3 regions of the Streptomyces sp. NPDC048057 genome follow, and region 2 is predicted to be linked to each of the others. Evidence: riboswitches for the same ligand, from Rfam matches in the RefSeq annotation. Region 2 holds a riboswitch; each other region holds the start of a gene.
The links. Region 2 has a riboswitch for cobalamin ahead of metE (5-methyltetrahydropteroyltriglutamate--homocysteine S-methyltransferase). Riboswitches for the same ligand answer to the same signal wherever they lie in the genome.
Positions count from the first base shown of each region.

Region 1 (6,451 bases), on a different contig from region 2:
CCGCAGATCCCGAGCACCGGGCGCCCCTCGGCGGCCCGCCGCAGCAGCGCGTCGGCCAGGCCGCGTTCGCGCAGCCACGCCAGCGCCCGGACCGTGCCGCGGGTGCCGGGGACGACGACGAGGTCCGCGTCCACGAACTCCTCCGGCCGGTCCACGAACCGCACCACCACGCCCGGTTCGGCCGCCAGCGCGTCGACGTCCGTGAAGTTGGACATCAGGGGCACGGCGCACACCGCCACCCGCAGCACCTCGTCGCCGACCGGGGGAGCCACCACCGACTCGCGCACCGCGCCGCGCAGCGAGACCCGCAGGCCGTCCTCCTCGTCGATGCCGAGCCCGTGCGCGTACGGCAGGACGCCGTACGAGCGGCGCCCGGTGATCCCTTCGAGCATGTCGAGGCCGGGTCGCAGCAGGCTCACGTCGCCGCGGAACTTGTTGACCAGGTACCCGGCGACCAGGCGCTGGTCCGCCGGGGCGAGCAGGGCCGTGGTGCCGAAGAAGGACGCGAACACGCCGCCGCGGTCGATGTCCCCGACGACGAGCACCGGAAGGTCCGCGGCGCGCGCGACGCCCATGTTCACGATGTCCGTGCGCCGCAGGTTGATCTCCGCCGGGCTGCCCGCGCCCTCGCAGATGACGGCGTCGTACGTGCTGCGCAACTCCTCCAGGCACTCCACGACCGTCGACAGCAGCGCCTCCCGGCCGCCGCCCCCGGCCGGGGTGCCGGAGCCGAAGAAGCCGCGGGCGCTCATCTCGCCCACGGGACGGCCCAGCAGCACCACCTGGCTGGTGCGGTCGCTGCCCGGCTTGAGCAGCACCGGGTTCATCAGCGCGCTCGGCTCCACCCGGGCGGCCTGCGCCTGCATGGCCTGGGCCCGTCCGATCTCGGCGCCGTCGCGCGTCACGTACGAATTGAGGGACATGTTCTGGCCCTTGAACGGGGCCACCTTCACGCCCTGGCGCGCCAGCCAGCGGCAGATCCCCGCGGTGACCACGCTCTTGCCCGCGTCGGACGTCGTACCGGCGACGAGCAGTCCGCCACCGCGTCGCTGACCGGTCATGTGCCCCGCCCCTTCCGAATCCGTGCCGTCACGTGCGTACGGGCCAGCCCGACCAGCAGCCGTGCGGCCACGCTCGTCCCCAGCGCCAACAGTCCGACGCGCCGCGACAGCCGCACCGCGCGCGCCACGTCCTCGACCTCCACCGGGCGGGCGGCGCCGTTCAGAGGCGCCCGGTGCTCCGTCCGGCCGCCGTACGACAGCGTGCCGCCGAGCCGGACCCCGAGCGCGCCCGCGAACGACGCCTCCACGGGGCCCGCGTTCGGGCTCGGATGGCGGTGCGCATCGGCCCGCCAGGCCCGTGCCGCCGCGCGCGGGTCGTCCCCGGCGACCACGGCGAGCACGGCCGTCAGCCGCGCCCCCGGCCAGCCGACGACGTCGTCCAGCCGCGCCGAGGCCCAGCCGAAGCGGCGGTGCCGCGGGGAGCGGTGCCCCACCATCGCGTCGAGGGTGTTCACCGCGCGGAAGCCCACCAGCCCGGGCACCCCGGCGAGTGCGCCCCACACCAGGGCGCCCACCACGGCGTCGGAGGTGTTCTCGGCGACCGACTCCACCACGGCGCGGGCGATCTGCTGCTCGGACAGGGAGTGCGGGTCCCGGCCGCACAGGTGCGGCAGCCGCGCCCGGGCGGCGGCGAGATCGCCGGCCGCCAACGCGTCCCCGACGGTGCGCGCCTCGCGCCCCAGCGACGTGCCCCCGACGACGGCCCAGGTGGCGGCGGCGGTCAGGGCGACGGACGCGGCGGGGTGTCGGCGCGCCCCGCGTGCGGCGAGCGCCACGACGGCGACGGCGCCCCCGGCGCACACGGCGGTGTGCAGCGCGCCCCACCCGCGGTGGTCGCGCCACAGGGTGCGCTCCACGGCGCCCGCGGCCCGGCCGAAGGCGGCGACGGGGTGTCCCCGGCGCGGATCACCGAAGAGCAGGTCACCGAGGATGCCGATGGCGGCGCCGTACGCGAAGACCCGGTCGGCCCGCACGGCTCAGCCGGTCATGGGGCCGCAGGGACGCGCCGGGTGCCCCGCGGGGCGGGTGCGCCCCGGTGTTCTTCCCGGTGCGTGCAGAGCAGGTACGAAGCCGTGGCCGCGCATGTCGCATGTCCTCACTCAGGGTGTCCGCGCCCTGGTTCGACGTGATCGGCGGCGAGAGTTCCTGGCTCCCGGGGAGGGCTCCCCGGTGACAGTGGCGGGACCGCGCCGGATTCGCACCGGACTTCCTCTGCTGCCGCCGTAATGGCCCCGGCAGTCCACCACGGGGCGAGAAGGGCCGTCAACTCGCCCTTGACCGGCGGCACGCCCTTGACCTGCGGCGAAGAAGGGCAAAGGAAAGGTGTGGACAGCCGTGCGCCACGACGGGCCGGGGCGTACGTCCTCGCTGGACGTACGCCCCGGCCCGTCGTGGCGCGGTGATGCGGCCGGATCGGCCGATCAGTCGACGATGAGATAGATGCCGTAGGACACGGCCACCGCGCAGAGCGCGAAGCAGGCGTACGCACCGGTGCGCACCAGCACTCCGGAGCCACCGCCCGAGGCGCCCGCGGTCTGCTCCTGCTTGCTGAGCATCACCACGCCCAGCGAGAAGAGGCCGACGAGGGCGACGGTGGCGACGAGGCTCACGCCGAAGACGGAACCGAGGGCTTCCCAGTCGATTTTCATGTTGCTCTGTCCTTACACCGCAGCCGGGCTGGCCGGGCCGTTCTCCGACGCCGAGACCGTGGAGGAGGCGGCGGAGGAGGCGGAGGCCGGGATGGTCTTCGTGAGGTCGGCGCCGTCCGTGGCGCCCGTGCCGCCGGCCGGCGGCGGGGTGACGGCCGCGATGGCGGTGGTGACGACGCCGGCGGGCTCGTCGGCGCCCTGTGCGGCGACGCCCTCGGCCTGCTCGTCGACGTCGTTGACGTTGGTGTGGTCGACGACCTGGCGGCGGGAGATCACCCAGATCGCGGCGCTGGAGGCGACCAGGAAGACCGCGACCACGGCCACGCCCCAGTCACCCTGCTTGGTCACGAACTCGGAGGCGGCGGCGACCAGCGCGGCGGCCGGCAGGGTCAGACCCCAGGCCACGAACATCCGGGTGGCGGTCGACCAGCGGACCACGCCGCCCTTGCGGCCCAGGCCCGCACCCATGACGGCGCCGGAGCAGGAGTGGGTGGTGGAGAGGGAGAAACCGAGGTTCGAGGAGGCCAGGATGACCGTCGCCGCGCTGGTCTGGGCGGCGAAGCCCTGCTGCGGCTGGAGGTCGGTCAGGCCCTTGCCCATGGTGCGGATGATGCGCCAGCCACCGAGGTACGTGCCGAGGGCGATCGCGACGCCCGCGGAGACGATGACCCACAGCGGGGGGTTCGAGCCGGGGTCGAGCACGTCGCTGGCGACCAGGGCCAGGGTGATGATGCCCATCGTCTTCTGGGCGTCGTTGGTGCCGTGGGCCAGGGAGACCAGGCCGGCCGAGGCGATCTGACCCGCCTTGTAGCCCTTGTCGGTGCCCTTGGCGTCCGTGTTGCGGCCGATCTTGTACGTCAGTCGGGTGGCCAGCATCGCGGCGATACCGGCGACCAGCGGCGCGGCCACGGCCGGGATCAGCACCTTGGTGATGACAGTGCCGCTGTTGACCGCGTCGAAGCCGACGGACGCGACGGTGGCGCCCACCAGGCCGCCCATCAGGGCGTGCGACGAACTGGAGGGCAGACCGACCAGCCAGGTCAGCAGGTTCCAGAGGATGGCGCCGACGAGCGCGGCGAAGATGACTTCTGGGGTGATGCCTGATTCGTCGACTATGCCGCTGGAGATCGTCTTGGCGACCTCCACCGACAGGAACGCGCCGACGAGGTTGAGCACGGCGGACATGGCCACCGCGGTCTTGGGCTTCATGGCGCCGGTCGAGATGGTGGTCGCCATCGCGTTGGCGGTGTCGTGGAAACCGTTCGTGAAATCGAACACGAGAGCTGTCACGATCACAATCGCGAGCAGCAGCGTGATGTGTTCCATTTACCCAGGCAATCTTTGGACGTCAGTGGCTTGCCGAACGTAAGTAACCTGGGTGAACGGAAGGTGAACTGAGGCGGGACTCACGGTGTCTCCAAGCGGTTCTCCTGATTCCGTTTGCGTCTCGTTCGCCGTGCGGACCCCTCCCGCCCGTGCCCTCCCGGCCGCCCGCGGCCCCACACCGCAGGGCGGTCGCCCCGGTGGCGCCGATCTCCCGCCGCTTTCCTGTGACTTTGTGGTGATATGCATCACGGGCCCTCTGGGCGACCGCGACAGCGGCTGACAGGATTCGACGCATGACCGAACGGACGTCCTACGACGAGATCGAACACACCTGGCGCGCCCTGGTGGCCACCGCCTGCCGCAGCGCCGCCGACGGCCTGGTCGTCGGCACGTCCGGCAACGTGTCCGCCCGGGTCGGCCCGCTCGTCCTCGTCACCCCGAGCGGAGTGCCCTACGACCGGCTCACCGACCGTGACGTGGTCGCCGTCGACCTCGAAGGCCGCCAGGTCATCGGCTCCCTCGCCCCCACCAGCGAGCTCTCCCTGCACCTGGCGGTCCACCGGTCCGGCGCCGGCCGCGCCGTGGTCCACACCCACGCCGTGCACGCCACCGCCGTGTCCACCCTCGTCCCGGAGCTGCCGCCGATCCACTACATGGCCGCGGAGGTCGGCGGACCCGTCCGCGTCGCCCCGTACGCCCCCTACGGATCCGCCGAACTCGCCGCGAACGCCCTGGCCGCGCTGGACGGGCGCGCCGCCTGCCTGCTCCAGAACCACGGCACCGTGACGCTGGGCGACACCCTCGACCAGGCGTACGACCGTACCGCCCAGCTGGAGTGGATGTGCCAGCTGTGGCTGGCCGCTTCCGGCGTCCCCGGCCGCACCCCCTCCCTGCTCACCCCCGCCCAGCTCGCCGAGGCCGCCACCCGCTTCAAGGGGTACGGACAGCGCCCCTGAGAACCCCCGCCGGCCGCCGGGCGCGACCCGGGCGGGTGGCGCCGGCTGGCAGGGCGCCGCCGGCGTGCCGACACTGGAACGGTGCGTCCGGCAACAGCGACGGCGGCAGCCGTCACCCTCCTGACAGGCGTCGGCGTGGCCGTGGCGGCGGCTGCCCGGTACGCGAGCGACGCGACGCTCCGCGCCGCCCCGGGGCGGACCCCGCCGGGGGAGCCCCGGCTCACGGTGCACGCCACGGCCGCCGGTCAGGTGACGCTCACCCGCAGCCTGGCCTCCCGCCGCCCCGGCACGTACGGCCTCGCCGGCGCGGACGTCGACGCCATCGCCGGCCCCGTGCTCGACGGCCTGTCGAACTCGCCCGACACCGTGGTGCGCCGGCTCGAACGGGTCAGCCGGGGCAACCTCACCCCGGGCACCCGGGTCCGCATGACGCCCCGGCTGCACACCGGCACCCCCACCGAAGCCCTCGGCATCGACCACCGGGACGTCACCGTCCCCGGCGAACTCGGCCCGCTTCCGTCCTGGTTCGTCCCCGGCGTCCGTGACACCTGGGTGATCGCCGTGCACGGCCTCGGCGCCACCCGCGAGCACCCCATGAACCTGCTGCCGTTCCTGCACCGCAGGAGCCTGCCGGTGCTCGGCCTCGGCTACCGCGGCGACCCCGACGCGCCCCGGCCCCCCGACGGACTCAACCACCTCGGGGACCGGGAGTGGCGCGACGTCGACGCCGCCCTGCGCTTCGCCGTCCGCGGCGGCGCCCGCCACGTCGTCCTGTACGGCTGGTCCACCGGCGCGGCCATGGTCCTGCGCGCGGCGGCCGACTCCGCGCTGCGCGGCCACGTCACCGGCCTCGTCCTCGACTCCCCGGTCCTCGACCAGGAGGCCACCCTGCGGGCGCTGGCCCGCGCCCGGCACACCCCCGGCCTCCTGGTGCCCCTGGTCGTACGGACGGCCCGCGCCCGAGCCGGGCTGTACGCGGAGCCGCACCCGGTCGCCGCCGTAGCGCCCGCCGTCAGCGTCCCCACCCTCCTCTTCCACGGCCCCGACGACACCCTCGCCCCCTGGGGCCCCTCGCGGGAACTGGCCGCCGCCCGCCCGGACCTGGTCACCCTCCGGACCGTCCTCAACGCACCGCACGCGGCCATGTGGAACACCGACCCGGGGCGCTACGAGGAAGCCCTCCGCCGCTTCCTCACCCCCTTGATGTGAGCGCCCCGGCGCGAGCGTCCCCCTTGCGGCGCGCGCCGCGCCAGACCTCCCGGCCCGCCCTTCCACGTCACCCCCGACGCCCCCCGGCCACCACCGCCGAAGTGGCTCCCGTCCGGTTCCGTTTGGGCTTTCGGGCCGTCAACGGGAAGACTGCTCCCCGTGACGTCCCGAAAGCCTGATGAGCAATTGGCGCGCAACTCCAGACTCCGTCTTGTCCGCCCGCGACCGCTGGCCAGTGCACGCAGGGCCG
Region 1 is NZ_JBEZNF010000005.1:254,996-261,446, forward strand. It holds gene AB0E05_RS07895 (cobyric acid synthase) at 1-1,061, opposite strand, end outside; gene AB0E05_RS07900 (cobalamin biosynthesis protein) at 1,058-2,035, opposite strand; cobalamin riboswitch at 2,182-2,313, opposite strand; gene AB0E05_RS07905 (hypothetical protein) at 2,483-2,710, opposite strand; gene AB0E05_RS07910 (inorganic phosphate transporter) at 2,723-4,036, opposite strand; gene AB0E05_RS07915 (class II aldolase/adducin family protein) at 4,330-4,992, shown strand; gene AB0E05_RS07920 (hypothetical protein) at 5,074-6,201, shown strand; gene AB0E05_RS07925 (hypothetical protein) at 6,451-6,451, shown strand, end outside.
Region 1: linked by a shared signal. The riboswitch ahead of AB0E05_RS07900 (cobalamin biosynthesis protein) and the one ahead of metE (5-methyltetrahydropteroyltriglutamate--homocysteine S-methyltransferase) in region 2 are both predicted to bind cobalamin.

Region 2 (6,451 bases):
CCCGGATCACCGCCGAGCGCTGGGCGGGCCACGCCCGCAGCGGGGAGGTCTTCGACGTCGGCGAGGAGATGCGCCGCTTCGCCCTGGACACCATCTGGCGGTCCCTGACCGGACACCCCGTCGACGCGGAGACGGAGCGGACCCTGGGCGAGATGCCCGCGGTGGTGGCCGCGCTGCCGAGCCTGCCGGCCGACGAGGTCTCCGCGAAGGAGGCCGTCGCCGCGGAGCTGGCCAGGATCGACGCCTTGGCGAGCCGGGCCATCGCCGCCGCCCGCGACGGCGACGAAGGACCCGACGGCCCGGGCCTCCTGCACGTCCTGATCGAAGCATCCGCAACCCGCCCCGAGTACACGGACCGGCTGATTCGCGACGAGCTGGTCACCCTGCTCCTCGCCGGCCACGAGACCACGGCCACCACCCTGACCTGGCTCCACCTCCTGTTGGACGAGAACCCGCAGGCCCGGGAGCGGGCGCTGGCCGCGGGCGAAGCGGGCACCCCCGAGCGGCGGCAGGCCGTGCAGGCCCTCGTCCACGAAACGCTGCGGTTCTACCCGTCCGCGTGGATCCTGCCGCGTTGGACGGCGCAGGACGACGTCCTCGCCGGACACGCGATCGAGGCCGGCACCGACGTCCTGGTCTGCCCGTACCTGACGCACCGCGACCCCGACGTGTGGGAAGCGCCCGGGGCGTTCGACCCCGAGCGCTTCACCACCCCCGGGCGGCGCCCCGACCAGTCGGGCAGCTACCTCCCCTTCGGGCTCGGGCCGCGGGCCTGCCTCGGCCTCCAGTTCGCGCTCCGGGAGTCCACCGTCCTCCTGGAACAGCTACTGCCCCTGTACGTCCCGCGCTTCGACGCCGTCCCGAAGGGGGCCGCGTACGGCATCACCGTGCGCCCCGACGGGCCGACGCCCGCCACGCTCGAAGCGTCCTAGCCCAGCTCCGCGCGGACGGTGCGCGCCGCGGCGACGAGGTGTTCCAGGCAGGCCCGGGTCTCGGCCCAACCCCGGGTCTTCAGACCGCAGTCGGGGTTGACCCACAGCCGTCCGGCGGGGATGGCCTCCAGCCCGGTGCGCAGCAGCGCCGCGGCCTCCTCGACGCTCGGCACCCGGGGCGAGTGGATGTCCCAGACGCCGGGGCCGGCCTCCCGCGGATAGCCGTGGGAGGCGAGTTCGCGGGCCACCTGCATGTGGGAGCGGGCGGCTTCCAGGCTGATGACGTCGGCGTCGAGGTCGTCGATGGCCTGGACGACGTCGCCGAACTCGGCGTAGCACATGTGGGTGTGGATCTGGGTGCCGGCGGCGACGCCGCCGGTGGTGAGCCGGAACGCTTCGGTGGCCCAGGCGAGGTAGTCGGGCCGGTCGTCGGCGCGCAGCGGCAGGGTCTCGCGCAGCGCTGGCTCGTCGACCTGGATCACCGACGTCCCCGCCGCCTCCAGGTCCCCGACCTCGTCGCGCAGGGCGAGGGCGACCTGCCGGGCGGTGTCGCCGAGGGGCTGGTCGTCGCGGACGAACGACCAGGCGAGCATGGTGACCGGGCCGGTGAGCATGCCTTTGACGGGGCGGTCGGTGAGCGACTGGGCGTAGGTGGTCCAGCGCACGGTCATCGGCTCGGGGCGGGAGACGTCGCCGGCGAGGATCGGCGGGCGGACGTAGCGGGTGCCGTACGACTGGACCCAGCCGTGCCGGGTGGCGAGGTAGCCGGTGAGCTGCTCGGCGAAGTACTGGACCATGTCGTTGCGTTCGGGTTCGCCGTGCACCAGGACGTCGAGTCCGGTCTTCTCCTGGAAGGCCAGCACCTCGGCGATCTCGGCCCGGATGCGCTGCTCGTAGCCGGCGGTGTCGATCCGGCCGGCCCGCAGGTCCGCGCGGGCCACCCGCAACTCGTCGGTCTGCGGGAACGAGCCGATGGTGGTGGTCGGCAGCAGCGGCAGCCCGAGGCGTTCGCGCTGGGCCGCGGTGCGCTGCGCGTACGGCTGGGAGCGGCGGGCGTCGGCGTCTGTCACCGCGCGGGCGCGGGCGCGTACGGCCGGGTCCCGGGTGACGGGGGAGGCGGCACGGGAGGCGAGGGCGGCCCGGTTGGCGGTGAGTTCCGCGGTGATGGCGTCGGTGCCGCGGGCCAGGCCCTCGGCGAGGGCGACGACCTCGGCGACCTTCTGCCGGGCGAAGGAGAGCCAGCGCAGGATCTGCGGATCGACGTCCCGCTCCAGGGCAGCGTCCAGGGGGACGTGCAGCAGGGAGCAGGAGGCGGCCACGTCGACGCGGTCGGCGAGACCGAGGAGGGTGCCGAGGGCGGCGAGGGACTTCTCCAGGTCGTTCGCCCAGACGTTGCGCCCGTTGACGACGCCGGCGACCAGGCGCTTGCCCGTCAGGCCCCCGACGGCGGCCAGCGCGTCGAGGTTGGCGGCGGCGGACTCGGTGAAGTCCAGGGCGAGCCCGTCGACCGGCGCCGCGGCGAGGACGGGCAGCGCCGCTCCGAGCCGGCCGAAGTAGGAGGCCACCAGCAGCTTCGGACGGTCCGTCAGGGTGCCGAGGAGCCGGTAGGCGCGGCGCGCGGCATTAAGCTCGGCCGGGGTGCGGTCCTGGACGAGCGCGGGCTCGTCGAGCTGGACCCAGGCGGCGCCGGCCGCACGCAGATCGGCGAGGACCTCCGCGTACACCGGCAGGAGCCGGTCCAGCAGGGTCAGCGGATCGAAGTCCGCGGCCACTCCCGGAGCGGGCTTGGCGAGCAGCAGGTAGGTGACGGGCCCGACGAGCACGGGCCGCGGGGTCAGCCCCAGCGCCAGTGCCTCCGTCAGCTCGGCGACCTGCTTGCCCGAGTCGGCGGTGAACACCGTGTCCGGCCCCAGCTCCGGCACCAGGTAGTGGTAATTCGTGTCGAACCACTTGGTCATCTCCAGCGGGGCGACGGCCTGGGTGCCGCGGGCCATCGCGAAGTACCCGTCGAGGGCGTCCGCGGCGACGGCCGTCCGATGGCGCTCGGGTACGGCGCCCACCATGACGGTGGTGTCCAGGACGTGGTCGTAGTACGAGAAGTCACCGGTCGGGACCTCGTCGACGCCGGCCGCCGCCAGCTCCCGCCATGTGTCGCGGCGCAGCTCGGCCGCGGTGGCGTGCAGGGCTCCGGCGGTGACGCGGCCCTTCCAGTAGCCCTCGATCGCCTTCTTCAACTGCCGGCCCCGACCCTGACGGGGGTAGCCGTACACGGTGGCCCGTGCTGCCGCGGCTGCGGACTCGGTGGTCACGGAGATCTCCTTCGCGAGATGAATCCCTGAGGTCCCGGTGACGGGACGGGGGCGCGAAGGGGTGACGGTGCGAAGGGCGCGCGCCGGGGCGCGGTCGTCCTTCGCCGTACACGCCGACCCGCCCACGAGGTCACCGGGAAGACCGCGCGCGGATCGTCCGCGTGCGGGCAACGGGCAGGTCTTCGGACTCGCGGGCACGCCTGCCGGTCTCCCGGCGGGCACCTACTGGCCGTCGCTTCCCAGGTCCTTCGCGGACCCAGTGCGTATGACGGCGGTCGTTCCCGCTCACCGCTGCGGGGCAGTCCCGGATTCCCACCGGGTTCCCTCTTACGACGCGTTCCGTCTGGCGGACGGGGCGAACCAGCTGCACCGGTCACCCTAGCGGGCGGTCGGCCAGCGGCGGCAGGGCGCGTCCGGCATCCGGATGGTGAGGTGGACCACGCCGACCGGGTCGCCCGCGCGCCGGGGGCGGGGCGCCGTCGCGGCCCCGCCCCCTTCCGACCACCGTCCGGTGGAGGTCAGCCGCCGTTGACGTACGTCCGCAGATGGTGCGCGGTCAGGGTGTCGCCCTCGCTGACGAGTTGCCGCGGGGTGCCGGTGAAGACGACCTCCCCGCCGTCGTGGCCGCCGCCCGGTCCGATGTCGACGATCCAGTCGGCGTGGGCCATCACCGCGAGGTGGTGTTCGATCACGATGACCGAGTTGCCGCCGTCCACCAGCCGGTCGAGCAGGGCCAGCAGCTTGTCGACGTCGGCGAGGTGCAGACCGGTGGTCGGTTCGTCGAGGACGTACGTCGACGCCTTCTCCGCCATGTGGATGGCGAGCTTCAGCCGCTGGCGCTCGCCGCCGGAGAGGGTGTTCAGGGGCTGGCCGAGCCGCAGGTAGCCGAGGCCCACGTCGGCGAGCCGGCCGAGGACGGCGTGCGCCTGGCCCGAGGGGAAGAAGTCGTACGCCTCCTTCACCGGCATGTCCAGGACCTCGCTGATGTTCTTGCCGCGCAGCTTGTAGGTGAGGACCTCGGGGGTGTAGCGCTTGCCCTCGCACTTCTCGCAGACGGTGGTGACGCCGGCCATCATCGCCAGGTCGGTGTAGATGAGCCCGGCGCCGTTGCAGGCGGGGCAGGCGCCTTCGGAGTTGGCGCTGAACAGGGCCGCCTTGACGCCGTTGGCCTTGGCGAAGGCGGTGCGGACGGAGTTGAGCAGGCCGGTGTACGTCGCCGGGTTGGAGCGGCGCGAACCGCGGATGGGGGACTGGTCGGCCACCACCACCCCCTCGCGGCCGGAGAGGTACCCGTGGACGAGGGAGCTCTTCCCGGAGCCGGCGACGCCGGTGACCACGGTCAGCACCCCGAGGGGCACGTCCACCGAGACGTTCTTCAGGTTGTGCAGCGTGGCGTTCTCGATCGGGACGTGCCCGGTGGGGCGGCGCACCGCGTCCCGCAGCGCGGCCCGGTGGCCGAGGTGGCGGCCGGTGAGGGTGGGGGAGGAGCGCAGTCCGGTGACGTCCCCCGCGTAGCCGATCACGCCGCCCTCGGTGCCGGCGCCGGGCCCGAGGTCGACGACGTGGTCGGCGATCGAGATGACCTCGGGCTTGTGCTCGACCACCAGGACCGTGTTGCCCTTGTCGCGCAGCCGCAGCAGCAGCCCGTTCATCCGCTGGATGTCGTGCGGGTGCAGTCCGGTGGTCGGCTCGTCGAAGACGTAGGTGACGTCCGCGAGCGGGGAGCCGAGGTGCCGGACCATCTTGACCCGCTGGGACTCGCCGCCGGAGAGGGTGGAGGAGGTGCGGTCCAGGCTGAGGTAGCCGAGGCCGATCTCCACCAGGGAGTCCAGCAGTTGGCCCAGGTTGCTCAGGAGCGGCGCCACGGAGGGCGCGTCCAGCTTGTGGACGAAGGCGGCCAGGTCGTTGATCTGGAGGGCGGCGCACTCGGCGATGTTCAACCCGCCGATGCGACAGTCCAGCGCTGCGCGGTTGAGGCGGGCGCCCGCGCACTCCGGGCACTCGCCGAAGACGACGGCCCGGTCCACGAAGGCGCGGATGTGGGCCTGCATCGCCTCCCGGTCCTTGGACAGGAAGCTGCGGTGGATGCGGGGGACGAGCCCCTCGTAGGTGAGGTTGCTGGAGCCGACCTTGATCTTGGTCGTCGGCTTGTGCAGCAGGTCGGCGAGTTCCGCTTCGGTGAAGTCGGCGACCTTCTTGTCCGGGTCGTAGAAGCCGGAGTCGGCCATGACCTGCCACTGCCAGGAGTCCACCGCGAAGCCGGGGACGGTGATCGCGCCCTCGCGCAGCGACTTGGACCGGTCGACGACCTGGTCCACGTCGATGTCGGATATCCGGCCGATGCCCTCGCACCGCGGGCACATGCCCTCGGCGTTGTTGAAGCCGAAGTGGTGCGAGGGGCCCACGTACGGCTCGCCGAGCCGGCTGAAGACGATCCGCAGCATGGTGTACGCATCGGTGGCGGTGCCCACCGTGGAGCGGGAGTTGGCGCCCATGCGCTCCTGGTCGACCACGATCGCGGCGCTGAGGTTGCGCAGCGCGTCCACGTCGGGACGGCCGACCGAGGGCATGAACGACTGGACGAAGCTGGTGTACGTCTCGTTGAACAGCCGCTGCGACTCGGCGGCGATCGTGCCGAAGACGAGGGACGACTTGCCGGAGCCCGAGACGCCGGTGAAGACGGTGAGCCGACGCTTGGGGATGTCGACGGAGACGTCGCAGAGGTTGTTCTCCCGGGCTCCGCGCACCTCGATGAGGTCGTGGCTGTCGGCGAGGCGGGTGACGGCGTCCGGTGCGCTGGGGACCGGTGCGCCGGTGGCGTGGTCGTAGGGGCCTTCGGGGCCTGCGGCGGGCATGGCTGATCTCTCTCCTCTGGCGCTTTGGGGAGAAACGCGGGAATCCGCTGGATGCGCGCCGCCCACTGTACACAGTTACTGGATACACCGTACGCAGATATGGCGCCGATGTGCGCGTGGGGGGCGTTTGAATGCTCAAAGGAGCGTGTGGTTAACATGTGAGCGCCGCATGTGAGCGCCACCTAGCTCGAAAGATAGGCCTGTGACTCTCAACGAGGACTCGTTCACCAACTGGAAGAACCGCGAGGAGATCGCGGAGGCGATGATCCCGATCATCGGGAAGCTGCAGCGCGAGCGGGACGTCACCGTCCTGCTGCACAGCCGCTCCCTGGTGAACAAGTCGGTGATCAGCATC
Region 2 is NZ_JBEZNF010000034.1:40,681-47,131, forward strand. It holds gene AB0E05_RS31400 (cytochrome P450) at 1-932, shown strand, start outside; gene metE (5-methyltetrahydropteroyltriglutamate--homocysteine S-methyltransferase) at 929-3,241, opposite strand; cobalamin riboswitch at 3,418-3,571, opposite strand; gene AB0E05_RS31410 (excinuclease ABC subunit UvrA) at 3,760-6,096, opposite strand; gene AB0E05_RS31415 (glyceraldehyde-3-phosphate dehydrogenase) at 6,299-6,451, shown strand, end outside.

Region 3 (6,451 bases), on a different contig from region 2:
ACGTCGACCCGCCCCGCTACCACGTGGGCGAGCAGGTCGCCACCCGGGACGCCTTCGGCGCCGCTCTGGCCGCACTCGGTTCGGTGCGCGGCGACGTCGTCGCGCTCGACGGCGAGGTCGGCGACTCCACGCGCGCGCAGGACTTCGCCCGGGCGCACCCCGAGCGCTACTTCGAGTGCTACATCGCCGAACAGCAACTCGTGGCCGCCGCCGTGGGCATGCGGGCCCGCGGATACCTGCCGTTCGCCGCGACGTTCGCGGCCTTCCTCACCCGGGCCCACGACTTCATCAGGATGGCCGCCGTCAGCGAGGCCGGCATCCAGCTCTGCGGATCGCACGCCGGAGTCGCCATCGGCCAGGACGGCCCCTCGCAGATGGGTCTGGAGGACCTGGCCATGATGCGGGCCGTGCACGGATCCACCGTGCTCTACCCCTGCGACGCCAACCAGGCCGCCAAGCTGGTCGGACGGATGGCCCACCTGCCGGGCATCGGATACCTGCGCACCAGCCGCGGCGCCACCGAGGTGCTGTACGGGCCGGACGACGACTTCCCCGTCGGCGGCAGCCGGGTGCTGCGCGCCGGGGACCGCGACCGGGTCACCGTCGTCGCCGCCGGCGTCACCGTCCACGAGGCCCTGCGCGCCGCCGACGCCCTCGCTGCCGCCGGCATCCACGTCCGGGTGGTCGACCTGTACTCCGTCAAACCGCTCGACACGGCGACCCTGCAACGGGCCGCGGACGAGACCGGCTGCCTCGTGACCGTCGAGGACCACCATCCCGAGGGCGGCATCGGGGACGCCGTCGCCGAGGCGTTCGCCGACGGACGCCCGCAGCCGAGGCTGGTACGGCTCGCCGTACGGAACATGCCGGGCTCGGCGACCCCGGAGGAACAGCTGCGGCACGCCGGCATCGACGCCGCGGCCATCGCCGCGGCCGTGCGGCTGCTGGTCGGCGCGGCCGTCGTCCGCTGATCTGCCGCTGATCCGCCCCGATCCGCTGCTCCGGCGGCCGGGGATGCGGGAGCGGGGGGAGTTTGTCAGGGTGGTGGTAGTGCAGGCGTGCGCCGTCGACGCTCCGGCACCCGCCGCCCGTCAGCGCCTGCCAGGCCCACCCGGGCCGGAGCGGCACCTCCGCTCTCCGCGGTGCGAACGACCCCCGGAGCAGTGATGAGCGCCACCTGTGGACGACATGGCCGACACCCCCACCACGACGCCCCCGACACCAGCGCCGAGCTGCGCCGTCTCGCCGTCCTCCCCGACGGTCCGGAACGCGACGTGCTGCGCGAGCAGGTCGTCCGGGCGTGGCTGCCGATGGCGCACCGCATCGCCGGCCGCTACCGCCACCGCGGCGAGGCGCTGGACGACCTGCGCCAGGTCGCGGCGATCGGCCTGGTGAAGGCGGTCGACCACTACGACCCCGGGCGCGGCGCGCCCTTCGAGAGCTACGCCGTACCGACGATCACGGGGGAGGTCCGCCGGCACTTCCGCGACCACAGCTGGACGGTGCGGGTGCCGCGCCGTACGCAGGAGTTCCAGGCCCGCGTCCGCTCGGTGTACCAGGAGCTGGCCCAGTCGGGCCGGGAGCCGTCCGTGCGCGAGATCGCCGAGCGCACCGAACTCGCGGTGTGCGAGGTACGCGAGGGGCTCTCCGCCCTCCACGCCCACACGGCGCTCTCCCTCGACGCCGAACTGGTCCTCGACGGCCGGCCCGGATCCGGCGCCACGCTGGCCGACACGCTCGGCGCACCCGATCCCGCGTTGGAGACGGTGGTGGACCGGGAGGCGGTGAAGCCGCTCCTGGGCGAGCTGAGCGAGCGGGAGCGGCGCCTGCTCTACCTGCGGTTCTTCCAGGGGCTCACGCAGAGCCGGATCGCGGAGGAGTTCGGGATCTCCCAGATGCACGTCTCCAGGCTCCTCACCAGCACCTGCGCACGGCTGCGGGAGCAGGCGGGCGTGGGGGCCGGCAGCATCTGAGGCGGCCGACGCGACCGAGGTGATCGCTTCCTGATCGCTTCCTGACAACTCTCTGACGGGTCGACATGACCATGGCGGGGTCGACGGTGACCAGGGCGTCGACGGAGAGAACAGGAACCCTCAGCGTGGCCAACCAGACACCGGACCCGAACGCCCCGCGCGGACACGGACGACCCCGGCGCCGTGCCTTCCGTGCGTTCGCCGCCGTGGGCGCGGCAGTCGTCTCGACGTGCCTCCTTGCCCCGTCCGCCCCACCTGCCGTCGCCGTCGAGCAGGCACCGGCCGACCGAGTGCCCGCCGTGCCCCGCGGCGCGGTGGTCAGGGCGACGTACGACCTCGGCGACACCGCCTTCGCGCCCAAGGTGCCCTTCCAGGGGCGGAACGAACTCGCCGCGGTGGTGCACCACCCGCGTGACCTGTCCCGGGGCGGTCATCCGCTGATCGTGATGCAGCACGGCCAGTGGACGACGTGCGCCGACCGACCGGCCCGGAACCGGTTGGCCGCGGCGAAACGCGCACGGGACGCCGCGCTGGCGGCCGGCGACGAGGCCGAAGCCGCCCGCCAGGAGAAGATCATCGAGGCGGCAGCGGAGGAACTGCTCGCCTGGCCGTGCCGCCCGGGCGTACCACCCCTGCCGAGCAGCGCGGGCTACGACTACCTCGCGCAGGAGCTGGCCGGGCGCGGCTTCATCGTCGTCTCCACGGGCGTGAACGGCATCAACGCGACCAGCTCCGGCCAGGCCGACACCGTCTACGAAGCACGCGCCGAGCTGATCGACCGACACCTCGCGCTCTGGCGCGACCTGGCCGCCGGCAAGGGCCCGCTCAAGGGCGGCCTCAAGGACACCGCGACCGGCGGCCCGAGCCGTGCCGACTTCCGAGGACGGATCGACTTCCGCCGCGTCGGGACGCTCGGCCACTCCATGGGCGGCGGCGGTGTGTTCCAGCACGCGGCCGACCCGCGGCACCGCAAGTGGCCCGCCGGGGTGCAGATCAAGGCCGTCTTCGCGATCGGACCGACCGCGAACTGGGACAACGAGCCCGTGACCAAGGTCCCGTTCGCCGAGCTGTGGGGCTCCTGCGACCGGGTCAACGCCGGACAGTTCTTCGCCTGGAACAAGGACGCCAACACCGTCCCGATCTACCGCTTCACCCCCAGGGGCGGAAACCACAACTACCCCAACACCCAGTGGTCGCCCTCCAGCGGACAGGTCGACGCCGAGGACGACGCCGTACCCGGGAAGAAGCCCGGACACTGCCTCTCGCAGGACGGCGAGCAGCGCGAGGACCGGCAGTTGGACGAGGCGACGCAGCGCCGGATCACCGTGGAGTACGCCACCGCCTTCTTCCGCCGCCACCTCGGGGGCGACACCACGACCGACGCGCTGCTCACCGGCCGCCGGCAACTGCCCGGCCTGAAGGGCGTGGTCGGCGTCGAGACCAGCAAGGGCCGCACACCGTAGCGCCGCGACCCCGGCGGTACGCTGCACCGCATGATCACTTCAAGCGGGGTCAACGACGACGTCGAGGTCGCCATCGCCGCGGTGCTCGCCGGCGCCGACGTGGTGCGCGACCTGTACGGCCAGCAGCTCGACCGCATCGACAAGGGCGCCGGCGACTTCGCCACCACCGCCGACGTCGCCGGTGAGAAGGCGATCCTCGACGTGATCCGCAGCGCCCGGCCCGAGGACGCCCTGCTCGGCGAGGAGGGCGGCCAACAGGGCGCCGCCGACACCGCCCGCCAGTGGCTGGTGGACCCCCTGTGCGGCACCCTGAACTACGCCGTGGGCACCACCGTGGTGGCCGTCAACGTGGCCCTGCGCGGCGGCGCCGCCGCGGTGGCCGACCCCTTCTCCGGCGAGGTCTTCCACACGGACGGAACGACCGCGCGGGTACGGCACGAGGGCGTCACCGCACCCCTGGAGCCGTCGCCCGTCTCGCGCCTGGTCGACGTCAACCTGGACCCGCCGTTCCCGAGCGCCCCCGGCTTCCGGGCGGTGGAGCTGCTGGCGCGCCCCGAGTTCACCGACCACTTCCGCCCCCGCGTCGTCTCCTCGTCGCTCGCCGTGACCTGGGTGGCCGCCGGGCGGCGCGCCGCGTACGTCACCGACGGCGGCGACCTGTCCGACAGCGTCCACTTCGCGGCCGGCATCGCGCTGTGCCGCGCCGCCGGCTGCGTGGTCACCGGCATCGACGGGGCGCCGCTCGGCTCGACGGGCCGCGGGCTCGTCGTCGCCGCGGACGCCGAGACGCACGAGCTGCTGATGGCGGCCATCGGGGCGTGAGCGCCGGGCCCCGCTGTACGGTCGACGGCTACCCGAGCTGGGGTGTCGAGGTACGGACCCGCAGCAGCGGCTCGTACTGGAGCTCGCCCGGGAGGCGCTGGAGGACGCCGGCCGCCGACCCGGGCGGCTCGCGGGCCGAGGCGCGGGCGTCTTCGTGGGCGCCATGTGGGACGCCTCCGGACCGGTGCTGGCCCGGGCCGGCCAGACCGGCGCGCGCTGCGCCATGACCGGCGCCCACCGCGGGACCGTGGCGCACCGCGTCTCGTACGCCCTGGACCTGCGCGGACCGAGCGTCGTCGTGGACATCCTCCGGCGCCCTGAGGGTCCCCAGCACGACGGGACAGGAAGAGGCCGTCCGGTTGGCACACCGCCGTGCCGGCACCGAACGGGACGGCGTGCAGTACGGGGAACCGCACGGAACCGGAACACCGGTCGGGGACCCGGTCGAGGCCGCAGCGTTCGGCGCGGCAGTGGGCGCAGAACGCACCACCGGGCCCCTCCTCGTGGGGTCGGTGAAGTCGAACATCGGTCACGGCCGCCGAAGTCATTCGGCGCGCCGACGGGTTACGCTTCCTGCGCCCTGTGGGGGAAGTCCGGTTGAAATCCGGCGCTGACCCGCAACGGTGGACGCCGTCCCGGCCCGGGACGGCGTGAGCCCGATCACCCACGGCGGCACACGATCCTGTCAACTCGCCGTGGACTGCGAGAGGATGCCCGGCCCGGTGCTCCGTGCCGCTCCTCCGGGGTGCACGGCCCGAGCCGAAAGAGGCTCCGCTCGTGGCCGTACGCACCGAAGGGACTCCGGCACCCCCACCGACGGAACGCGACGGGCCCCCGCACCCCGGAACGGCGCCGGCGACCGAACGACGGGTGCCGGTGCTCCCCTTACTGTTGGTCCTCGCCCTCGCCCTGCCGCTCTCCGTGGTCTGCGCCGTCGCCATCGGGGCGTCCGGCATCGGCTGGGGCCGGGCCCTGTCCCACCTGTGGGCCGGGCTGACCGGCGGCACCGTCCCCGCCGACCGGGTCGCCGAGTACACCATCGTCTGGGAACTGCGCTTTGCGCGCGCCGTGTTGGCCGCCGTGGTCGGCGCCGGCCTGGCCGCGATCGGCGTCGCGGTCCAGGCCATGGTGCGCAACGCGCTCGCCGACCCCTTCGTCCTCGGCATATCCTCCGGCGCCGCCGTCGGCGCCAACGCCGTCATGATCTTCGGCGCCTTCGCCGCACTCGGCGTCTGGGCCCTGTCCACCGCGGCCTTCGTCTCGGCCCTGCTGGCGATGGCCCTGGTGTACGCGATCGCCGGCAGCGCCGGGGGACTCACCCCCGTCCGACTCGTGCTCACCGGCACCGCCCTGTCCTACGGGTTCACGGCGATCACCACCTTCATGGTCTTCGCCGCCGAACACGGCGAAGCCGCCCGCTCGGCCATGATGTGGCTGCTCGGCAGCCTCGGCGGCGCCGACTGGGCCGCCGTCCCCGTCGCCGCCGGCGCCGTCCTCGCCGGACTCGTCCACCTCGGGCTCTCCGCACGGCGGCTGAACGCCCTCGCCATGGGTGACGAGACCTGCGCCGCGCTCGGCGTCGACCCGGACCGGCTGCGCCGGGAGCTCTTCGTCGTCTGCGCCGCGGTGACCGGCGCGGTGGTCGCGGTCAGCGGTGCCATCGGCTTCGTCGGGCTCATGGTCCCCCACGCCGTACGGATGCTCGTCGGCGCCGACCACCGCAAGGTCCTCCTGCTCGCCCCGCTGACGGGCGCCGTCCTGCTGGTCTGGGTGGACGTCCTGTCCCGGGTGGTGCTCGCCCCCGCCGAGCTCCCGGTGGGCGTGCTGACCGCGGTGATCGGCGTCCCGTGCTTCGTCCTGCTGCTGCGCGGTCGCGGCTATGCGTTCGGAGGCCGCGCATGAACGTCGACATCGACGAGGTGACCGTGACCGTCCACGGGGCGCGCTTGGTCCGGGACGTCTCCCTGCACGCCGACAGCGGCCGGCTGGTCGGCCTCGTCGGCCCCAACGGCAGCGGCAAGTCCACCCTGCTGCGGTGCGCCTACCGTGCGCTGCGCCCGTCCGCCGGCGCCGTCCGGCTGGACGGCGCCGACCTGCACGCCCTCAGCCCGCGCGAGGGGGCGCGGCGCGTGGCCGCACTCCCTCAGGAGACCGTCGGCGAGTTCGACTTCACCGCCTGGGAAGTGGTGGCCA
Region 3 is NZ_JBEZNF010000012.1:54,671-61,121, reverse strand. It holds gene AB0E05_RS15955 (transketolase) at 1-971, shown strand, start outside; gene AB0E05_RS15950 (SigB/SigF/SigG family RNA polymerase sigma factor) at 1,167-1,973, shown strand; gene AB0E05_RS15945 (alpha/beta hydrolase) at 2,099-3,436, shown strand; gene AB0E05_RS15940 (inositol monophosphatase family protein) at 3,467-4,258, shown strand; partial or broken gene AB0E05_RS15935 (beta-ketoacyl synthase N-terminal-like domain-containing protein) at 4,272-4,502, shown strand; partial or broken gene AB0E05_RS15930 (hypothetical protein) at 4,618-4,737, shown strand; cobalamin riboswitch at 4,798-4,945, shown strand; gene AB0E05_RS15925 (iron ABC transporter permease) at 5,036-6,160, shown strand; gene AB0E05_RS15920 (ABC transporter ATP-binding protein) at 6,157-6,451, shown strand, end outside.
Region 3: linked by a shared signal. The riboswitch ahead of AB0E05_RS15925 (iron ABC transporter permease) and the one ahead of metE (5-methyltetrahydropteroyltriglutamate--homocysteine S-methyltransferase) in region 2 are both predicted to bind cobalamin.